DNA from 3 places in the Wukongibacter baidiensis genome. Region 3 is predicted to be linked to each of the others. Evidence: riboswitches for the same ligand, from Rfam matches in the RefSeq annotation. Region 3 holds a riboswitch; each other region holds the start of a gene.
What was found. Region 3 has a riboswitch for cyclic di-GMP ahead of R9X47_RS26950 (hypothetical protein). Riboswitches for the same ligand answer to the same signal wherever they lie in the genome.

Region 1: it holds a riboswitch for cyclic di-GMP, as region 3 does, so the genes downstream of both, R9X47_RS09885 (Na-translocating system protein MpsC family protein) here and R9X47_RS26950 (hypothetical protein) in region 3, are expected to answer to the same signal.
Region 2: it holds a riboswitch for cyclic di-GMP, as region 3 does, so the genes downstream of both, R9X47_RS10655 (methyl-accepting chemotaxis protein) here and R9X47_RS26950 (hypothetical protein) in region 3, are expected to answer to the same signal.

The regions. Positions count from the first base shown of each region.
Region 1 is NZ_CP138202.1:2,195,032-2,198,318, reverse strand. Features, by position in the region: gene R9X47_RS09895 (MerR family transcriptional regulator) at 1-247, shown strand, start outside; gene R9X47_RS09890 (iron-containing alcohol dehydrogenase) at 271-1,431, shown strand; cyclic di-GMP riboswitch class I at 1,646-1,731, shown strand; gene R9X47_RS09885 (Na-translocating system protein MpsC family protein) at 1,904-2,266, shown strand; gene R9X47_RS09880 (PAS domain S-box protein) at 2,466-2,915, shown strand; gene R9X47_RS09875 (methyl-accepting chemotaxis protein) at 2,931-3,287, shown strand, end outside.
Region 2 is NZ_CP138202.1:2,353,597-2,356,883, forward strand. Features, by position in the region: gene R9X47_RS10655 (methyl-accepting chemotaxis protein) at 1-1,714, opposite strand, end outside; cyclic di-GMP riboswitch class I at 2,039-2,126, opposite strand; gene R9X47_RS10660 (2-oxoacid:acceptor oxidoreductase family protein) at 2,477-3,022, opposite strand; gene R9X47_RS10665 (thiamine pyrophosphate-dependent enzyme) at 3,024-3,287, opposite strand, start outside.
Region 3 is NZ_CP138202.1:5,890,891-5,894,177, reverse strand. Features, by position in the region: gene R9X47_RS26955 (MATE family efflux transporter) at 1-1,164, shown strand, start outside; gene R9X47_RS26950 (hypothetical protein) at 1,350-1,613, opposite strand; cyclic di-GMP riboswitch class I at 1,963-2,051, opposite strand; gene R9X47_RS26945 (extracellular solute-binding protein) at 2,324-3,287, opposite strand, start outside.

The DNA.
Region 1 (3,287 bases), 2.7 Mb from region 3:
TCGTTGTCTAAAGGAAACGGGTATGACGATAGCCGATATTCGAGATATTATTAATTTGCATGATCAAAACAATACTCACAGGACGATCTCTCGTAAAAAAGAGATTTTAACGAGGCATCGCCAAAAAGTATTAGAGGATCTAGATAAGTTAAATAAGTATCTTGATAAAATTGACAAAAAGATAGAAATCTTAGGCCATAGTGGATGCTCTCAATGCTCTACAAGGTCTAATGAAGATAATAAATAGGGTAATAAGGAGATGAAGAAAACATGTTAGATTTTAACTATAATAACAAAACGGAAATCATCTTTGGAAAAGGGACAGAATCGACTGTAGGAATTGAATCTAAGAAATATGGTAAGAAAATTCTATTGCATTATGGTGGCGGTAGTATTAAAAGAACTGGCCTCTATTCAAGAATAGTTACGAGTCTTCAAGATGAAAATATAGAGTTTATAGAACTTGGAGGTGTAAAGCCTAATCCAAGGCTCTCACTGGTTAGGGAAGGTATTAGAATGTGTAAAGAACAAGGTGTTGATTTTATATTAGCCGTTGGTGGAGGAAGTGTTATTGATTCTGCTAAGGCCATTGCTGCAGGAACTGTATATGATGGTGACGTTTGGGACTTCTTTAGTGGAACGGCCGTAAGTAAAGCATTACCAATAGGTGTTGTATTAACTATACCTGCGGCAGGTAGCGAGACTAGTAATGGTGCGGTCATTACAAATGAAGAAGGGTGGCTGAAGAGAGCTATGGGGAGTTTGGTACTGCGCCCTCAGTTTGCCATCATGAATCCAGAATTAACCTTTACATTACCAGCTTATCAGACTTCATGTGGAGCTGTAGACATCATGGCCCATGTAATGGAGAGATACTTTACAAATACAAAGAATGTAGACTTTACAGATCGTCTTTGCGAGGCAACATTAAAAACAATGATTCATAATACTCCAAAGGCATTAAAAGAACCAGAAGATTATAATTCACGTGCAGAAATAATGTGGGCAAGCACCATTGCACACAATGGTCTGTTAGATACAGGCCGTGAAAGTGATTGGGCGTCACATAATATTGAGCATGAGCTAAGTGGTATATATGATATTGCCCACGGAGCTGGGCTAGCAATTATTTTTCCTGCATGGATGAAATATTGCTTACAAAAGAATCCTGATAAGCTTGTCCAGTATGCAGTGAGAGTATGGGATGTTGAGTACAATCCTGAAAACCATAAAGAGATTGCAATAGAGGGAATTCGTCGCTTTGAGGTCTTCCTTAAATCCATAGAAATGCCTATTAGATTAAGTGAAATTGATATAAGTGATGACCGTTTTGAAGAAATGGCTCTTAAGGCTGCTGGGTCAAATACAATAGGTAGCTATGTAAAGCTTGATAAAGATGCTATTAAGGAAATATACGAACTTGCAAAATAGCAAATAGAGCTTGTTTTAAAAGTCGAAATTCGTAGTTAAATGTCGTAGTTTGTATAAAAAAATAATTTTATATGAGAAATTGTTAAAATTAAATCTAACTTTGGCAAAAATTGTTGACATTAAACATTAAATAATATATATTTGAATTATAGTAAATAGTACAAAGGACCTATAAAGATTAAAAGTGTACTAAAAAACAATAGAATAAAGTTTGAAACGATAATGGCAAACTTACTGAAAGGTAAGGACGCAAAGCCATGTGTCTAAGGGATAAGATCCTATGATTGACAGGTTGCCGAAGGAACATTAACGTATATGGGTTATTTTTGATACCCATTAGTTATTATGTCAAAAAAGGCATCTATGAAATCATAGATGCCTTTTATATATTTAAACCCAGATTAAATGCTTAGTAATCTGAGCAGATTGTATAATTAACTTATCCAAAAATTTATAGTAAAGTTGTGATTATATGGCGGTTGCGACCTTTAAGGCTAAAAGAATAAAACAACAGAATAAAATAATCAGCTTTATGTCTAACTTTATGAAGAATAAACTTGGCAGAGGACCTCAAAATATTAAAGTGAAAATACTAGAGGATATTATTGAGGTGGAGTTTAAGGGATATCTTGTAGACATAGAAAAAAGCTTATTAGGAAATAAGGATCCTGAGGATATAAGGTTTGTTAATGAAATAAGAGAGAGATTCTTTGCAAAAAATATAAATTTTATCGAAGAATATATATCTGAGATAGTCGAAAAGGAAGTTAAATTTCTTTTTGCTTATAGAAGCCCAATTGAAGATGTGGCGAAGCTAACATTAATAATTGAATAAGGCTGGCAGGACTGATTGACAAGAAAAAAAGATAAAATCTTGGCTTGACGTACACCGGGGTAGTAGATGGTATCAAATCCGATACCGTATATTATGCTGGTTTTTTATATGAGGTTATTTCTCAAAGAGAAATCCGACCAAAACGAAGGGGTTCGATTAATCTGAGTAATTTTTATAAAGTGGCTAAGGAGGAGAAAACATGTCCAAAGAAATGACGTGGAGTGATATTAACTTTTTCAACTATCTGCCTATACCAATACTTATTTTCAATCAAAAATATAAAGTGGTTTTTTCTAATGAAGCGGCTGTCAATTTATATGGGTATAGTGATGAAGAGTTTAAAAATCTTTATATAAGGGACTTAAAGGTTCCGGAAGATGAAAAACAAAGGGTAGATGCAATCATGAAGTATTTCTTCAATGAACAGAAGAATCATAGAGTTATAACCAAACATAAAACTAAGGATGAAAAATTAATAGATGTTGATATTCAAACTACTATACTGGAAGTAAATGATGAGATTTTTTTAGTAGAATGCATAAGAGAATTTACAGAACAAAAGGAGGTTTTAAGAACCTATGAAAGAGCTGTTGATATTATGTCTAAGGTGGTAAAAGACTTGACTGAAGTTGAACAAATAAATTTTTAAGAGGGAGGCAATAGCATGCAAACTAAAAAAGGTTTTAGATTAATGTCAAAATTAATGGTGTATTTTCTAATTTTAATTATTGTGCCGGTATCGGCAGTAGGATTTTACTCCTACAGAAGTACCAGCAGCAGCTTAAAGCATGAGGCTGAAATCAATCTGAAAACTGAGCTGAATGGAGTAGTTGATAAGATAAAACTTGAGATGAATAGCATTGAAAAACTTAGTAACACATTGAGTCAATTGCCATCCATTATAAAATACTCAGATGAAGTTAAAAGTGGTCAAGTAGATAATGAAACCTTGGAACTTACCAAAAAAACCTTGAAGGAATTTAGAGGAGCAATTGAAGATATATCTGAAGAAATAGTAATT
Region 2 (3,287 bases), 2.8 Mb from region 3:
GATCACTTATGCTCTTTATAAGGTCAACTATGTTGATTATTTCGGACACGCTGTCCTTCAGCTGTGTAATGGTTTCTTTAGTTGCTCCAGATATCTGAGCATATTCTTCAGTTTTTTCATAAAGGCTCTTAACTGTATTTGTAGCGTTATTGCTTATTTCTTTAGTCTTATCTGTTGCCTCATGTACTACCTTTATACTATGAACCATATTGTCTATTCTGTTTGACAGCTGGCTCATTGTATTTGTAGCATCCTCAGCGCTTCTAGCCTGCTCTGAAGCTCCGTTGGCAATTTCTCCAACTGATACAGCTACTTGTTCAGATACCATTGTGTATTGCTCTGCAATATCGTCCACATTCTTTGTACTGTTCTCAACAGACTTAAAGGTTGCGTTGGTATCTTTTATTAGGTTTCTCATGCTATCTATCATGTGATTAAATCCAGTAGATAGCCTTCCAATTTCATTCTTTCCAACAAGGTCTGATTTAACTGTTAAATCTCCTTCTTGAACTTTAGTCATAAGTCCCATTATTTTCTTAAGAGGATTTGTTATGCTAAATGTTATGTATATGGATAGAAGTACTGATACTATAACACATACAATAGCGATAGTTATAGTCATTTGACCTACTTGATTTACATCACCCATTAGTGACTTCATTGGGATAACCGATAGGATCGTCCATCCATTCGCACATTTACTATATGCCACTAGTCCATCATCTTGAAGAAATGATCCAGATTGTGAATCTTCAGGTATATTAGCTGTGAAGATATTATTCATTTCTGCATCTTCTTCATCCACAACCTTTGTTTGTGTTTCGCTTGATTCCTCGGCAGCTTCTTTTGCCTCTTCACCTTCAGCAGCTGGTTCTGCCTTTTCTTCTGCTACGCCTTCTTCACCATAGATGATAGTTCCATCTTTGCCAGCTATTAATAGTTCTGATCCTTCACCCATATTTATATTACTAAATAATTTTTCAACGGTTTTTGTCTCGATTTCTAGGATTACAATCCCTGCTCTAATGTTATAGTAATCTGAAACCTCTCTCATGGCATGTATCTTGTCGTAATGCCCTAATAAACCAGGTGTCCAGAAAACTTGATTTTTTGAATTGCTCACATCTTTGAATAAATCAGTCTTAGTAAATTTTCCATCCTTTAAAAACTCTGCTACATCCTTATTGTTTCCAGCACTTATTACCTCTCCGTTAAGTCTAAGAACAGTTATCGATCTTATATCTGGAGTTGATAGGATTACATTCCATAGTACCTGCTCTACTTTTTTTGTATCTTTTAACTTTTCATGTTGATTAGCATAGTTTCTTGTGGCTAAAACCTTTTGAAGCTCTCGATCTGATTTTACAAGCATTGCTGCCTTTTCGATATCTTCTAGCTTTGAATCTAGTATGAGTGCATTTTGTGTTGATAGTTGCTCCGTAAGCCCACCTACCTTTTTTTCTATTGTGCTGTGGAAGCGAGTGTAGGAAAATCCTCCAACTATTAAGATTGGAACTACACTTAGAATCAAGGAAAATATCATTAGTTTTGCCTTGATACTTAGATTGTTGTTTTTCACTTTCTTCGATTTTTTGCTAAAGTTCATCTTCTTTTCTGGTGTCACTTTCTTTTCAGTTTTCGTTTTCTTCGGCTTTTTCTTGAAGTTTACCTTCTTTAGGCTTAGCTTCTTTTTTGCCTTCATCTTCTTTAGCATGTTCCACCTACCTCCATAACTTATAAACATAATAATACCATCTACTACATGTAACTCTGCGTCCCAATCCCATATTATATTTTCACTTTAGAGCCTAGAGTTGCCCCTTAGCGTGCCTATACAGGCAATCTATTTTTTTAACACATAGGAAATTATAAATCCCTTACAAATTATAATTTCTGTTGTGTATTTCAACAAAGTCTACTTTGAAAATCGCCATTAAAGACTTTTTTATATAAATTAAGGCATCCATAATAAAACGGATGCCTTGATATTCATATAGTGTCATGTAAAATTTTTATCACAACTATATCAAATATATATTTTGGCAACCTGGCGATCATAGAACGTATTATTCCTTAGACCCATAGCTTTGCGACCCTATCTTTCGATAGATGTGCCCTTCTCAAATCTCTTGATTTTTTTTTTATTATCAATGAACTTTTGTATTACTATTTCCCTTAAAATTATACCATATTTTTCGATACTTGACGTCATTTTCTAAAAAAACATATAAATGGCCATAAATATGATACTATATTAAAATTTCGACACATACTCTTTTTTTCCTTCTGGATAACCACGATTACATACCTTTCAGAAAAATTAGGTCTAAAGTCCTAATCCCTAGGTTTAAAGTACCACTTCCCAGAAACTATTCTATAGTCTTGATGTTTAGCAGCTATAATTCTACATAATATTCATTTTACAACGCAAAAAGCAGGCAATATATGCCTGCTTTAAAGTCAAATCTTAATATTATTATGCTTTTACAGCTTCTGCTCCTCTTTGAAGGGCCTCTTGGTTTAATGGAATTAAGTGCTCTTTAGAAGGTCCAAATACCTTTCTTAAAGCTTCTATAACAGTTTCAACCTTAACAACCTTTGTAAGTTCTAAGTATGCTCCTAGCATTACCATATTAGCAACTTTACTGTTACCAATTTCCACAGCTATTTCATTAGCTGGGATACAGTAAGCCTTTACATCTTGTCTTTCAGGTTTTCTATCTATTAGTGAGCTATTTATTAGAACCATTCCATCAGCTTGTAATTCTGATTCGAATTTTATTAATGATGGTAGATTCATAACTATAGCTGCTGTAGCATTATGAGCTATGATTGGAGAACCTATTGGAGTATCTGATACAGTTACGTTACAGTTAGCTGTACCTCCACGCATTTCAGGTCCATAAGAAGGTAACCATGATACATGCTTTTCTTCAATCATTCCAGCATATGAAAGTAACTGTCCCATCGACATAACTCCCTGGCCACCGAATCCTGCACAAATCACTCTTTCAGTTGTCATATTACTCAGCCTCCTCTGGGGTACGGAAATTTCCAAGTGGATAGTATGGAATCATGTTATCTTCTAACCACTTAAGAGATTCTACTGGAGTTAATCCCCAGTTAGTAGGGCATGTAGATAATATTTCTACTATTGAGAAACCTTTACCAGCTAATTGATGCTCAAAGGCTTTCTTTATAGCTTTCTTAGTCTTTCTTATGTTTGCTGCATTATGCACAGATGTTCTTTCTACGAAAGTAGCACCTGGAATAGTTGCAAGCATTTC
Region 3 (3,287 bases):
ATCTTTATATTTTCAGCCTTCAATGCTGGAACCACAGCCATAGTTGCTAGGCATATAGGTGCACGGGAATATAATGAAGCCAACGAGGGAGCAGGACAATCTCTATTACTAAATACCTTTGTTGGAATCTTCTTAGTTTCAATAATGGTTATTTTTCATGAAAAATTCATAAGATTATTTCCGGCAAATAGCAATGTAATAAACCTTGGAATTGATTATTTAAGGATAGTTATATATAGTCAATTTTTTATGCTTATTACATTCTCTATATCAAGTGCATTAAGAGGTGCAGGTGATACTAAAACTCCCATGTATGTTAATGGTGCTGTAAATCTACTTAACATATTAGGTAACTGGCTTCTAATTTATGGTGTAGGTATATTTCCTGAAATGGGTATAGCAGGTGCAGCACTATCAACTACATTGTCTAGAGCTTTAGGTGCCATTTTTTTATTGATAATAACCTTTGGTGGTAAAAGAAAAATCAGACTAAGAGTTCATGATTTAAGACTTAAGATCAAAATGGTTAATAGAATTGCTAGAATAGGCTGGTCTGCTGCTGTAGAACAGTTTTTTATGCAAACTTCGTTTATAGCCTTAAATTTTATTATAGTTTCCCTAGGAGAAGTAAGTCATGCAATCTTTAACATGATAATAAGAATAGAGTCTATTTCTTTCATGCCTGCCTTTGGTATTTCTATAGCAGCCACTACACTAGTTGGTCAAAATTTAGGAGCCAAAGAAGAAGAAATGGCTGTTAAGAGTGGAAATATGGCAGCATTATTAGGATCACTCATGGGATTATCTTTAGGAATGATATTTTTTACCTTTCCTAGAGCGTTGGTTAGTATATTCGTTAGTGATATAACTACTATAAATACAGCTATTATTCCAATGAGAATAGCCGCAGTACAACAATGTGTACTAGCCGCTATGATTATCTATTCTGCAGCCCTGAGGGGCGCTGGTGATACAAAGATGGTAATGTATATAACCATCTTTAGAGTCTGGGGAATATTTGTCCCACTAACATACCTTTTAGTTAAGTTTACTAACTTAGGAATCATCGGGGTATTTATTACTTCTAATCTGGCATTTTTGATTCCTGCAATACTATTTTATTATAGATTCAAGTCAAGAAAGTGGATTAACATCGAGGTCTAGCAAAAAAGCCAAAGACTCAAAGGTTTGGGTTCCCTTTGAGTCTTTGGCTTTTTTATATGTTATGGGGGAGGAATTATCTAAATCATATAGCATAAAACTTATTTGAAGCTCTTAAGCCGATGGCAAAAGTAAATCTCTTTGCTGTTGCTTCGACCTAATATCCCTATGTATTATTGCCAATATTATTATACTTCACATGCAGTAAATATATTAAGCAAATCCCTATTCAAAGTAAGGAGCTTAAGGGCTTTTACTTGTAGGGGCATCGAATTTGATGATGCAGGCTCATGATCTTTAGCATCAAAAATCAAAGTATATTTTCTAAGATCAATTTTCTCGATATGTTTTTCTAGACTATCGAAAAGTTCTGATAAATCTTCATTTTTAAATGTTCCTGAAATAGTTACTTTCAACTCCATCTTCTCTGAATCAATATCTATTTTATACATTTCTGTACCTCCATTTCTTTTTTGTGAAAGTCACAGATCTATAACTAGGATATTATACTCTTTTCCGGAAACCATTTTACTAACATAGACACAATAGGGTTAGAGACTCCATATTGCTTTTTGAAAAAATAGTATCTTATTGTTAGTAAGCTTCTTGACAATTTGATACTTTTCTAGATAAACCCTATTTGAACAAAGTCTTTTATAAATATTCTCACGGTTGACTTTGTTGAAACACATCACGGAAATTATACCTATCTACAGCCTAAAAGGGTTTATAATTTCCTATGTGTTATAAAAAAAGCAACTACATTATAATGTAGTTGCCTATCTGTCATAAGTAAAGTATTCAGGCAACCTGGCAATCGTAGGAATAATCCTTCCCTTAGACCCATAGCTTTGCGACCCTGCCTTTCGACAAGTGTGCCATTTGCTAAATTTTGTATTTTATACTATTTCATGTTATATTATATCATATTCTGTAGTTCTATGCAATTGCAACAGTTAATTTCTTTATATATTTAAAGCAATATGTATAATTTTGGAGTATAACACTATGTATATGGTATTCGGGTCAGTATCCTACTAATTTAAGGTTAGTTCATGAGTTTCCTCTTATTTCTTCTTTAACGAATATAAACTTATACGTGTATTTTCTTAGAAACATAAAAATAGCAGAGCACAATGGCTCCACTATCTTAATTCTAGTTCTAGTTGTTCCAATAATCATCCAATATTTTTTGTACCTCTTCAACTGCTATATCAAGCGATTCTCTAGGATCCATTCCTTCAATTAAAACTCTATCTATTGCATCGATAAGTGCTTTTCTGTCTGCACTTTCGTCTACATAGAAGTATGCTGTTGAATTAGGTAACTGCTTTATAAATGGTGCTATATTTTTATTTGACAATAACTCTTCATTCTCAGCAAACTCAACTCTAGCTCCTATTTCACCAATTTCTTCTGTCCACCTCTTCATTACTTCCGCTGAACTTAGGTACTGAAGGAATTTAACAGATGCCTCTAATTTTTTATCCGTTGCATTTTTTGTAATTCCATTTGTCCAGAATGAACCAGCCGTTAACTGCTTTCCATTAAGTGAAGGTATTTCGGTAACTCCCCAGTTTAAACCTTCAGCTTTCTTAGCTAAGGTACCAAGCCTGTAGGAACCGTCGATATGGAATGCTGCCTTCCCACTTAAGAATGCTGTAACGTCATCCGTCATAAAATCTGGTTCCCCAACTTTTCTTTTAGTAGCCATATCCATCAAGTATTCGAATGCTTTATAACCGTTTTCTGAACCATTCCATTGAACCTTTCTGTTATCCTGAGAAAGTGGTGATTGCCCAAATAATTCAAGTAACAATGGTCTAAATACATGATGAAGCTGTCCTTCTGGATGGAAGGTTAGTCCTTCCTGAACATACTCACCGTTTTCTCTTATTGTTAATTTTTCTGCCATATCTAAAAGCTTATCAAAATCGGTTGGTATATTTTCTGAATCAAAGCCACCCTTAGCTACTAAATCCTTGTTCCAGAATAATGCTAGAGTTCTTACAGCTATAGGTATTGTGTAGTACTTATTATCAATCTTATTTATGCTTACCATTTTTGCAAAATCATTTTCAATCATGTCATGAGAAAATACATCTTGAGGTAGTTCTTGAAGTACA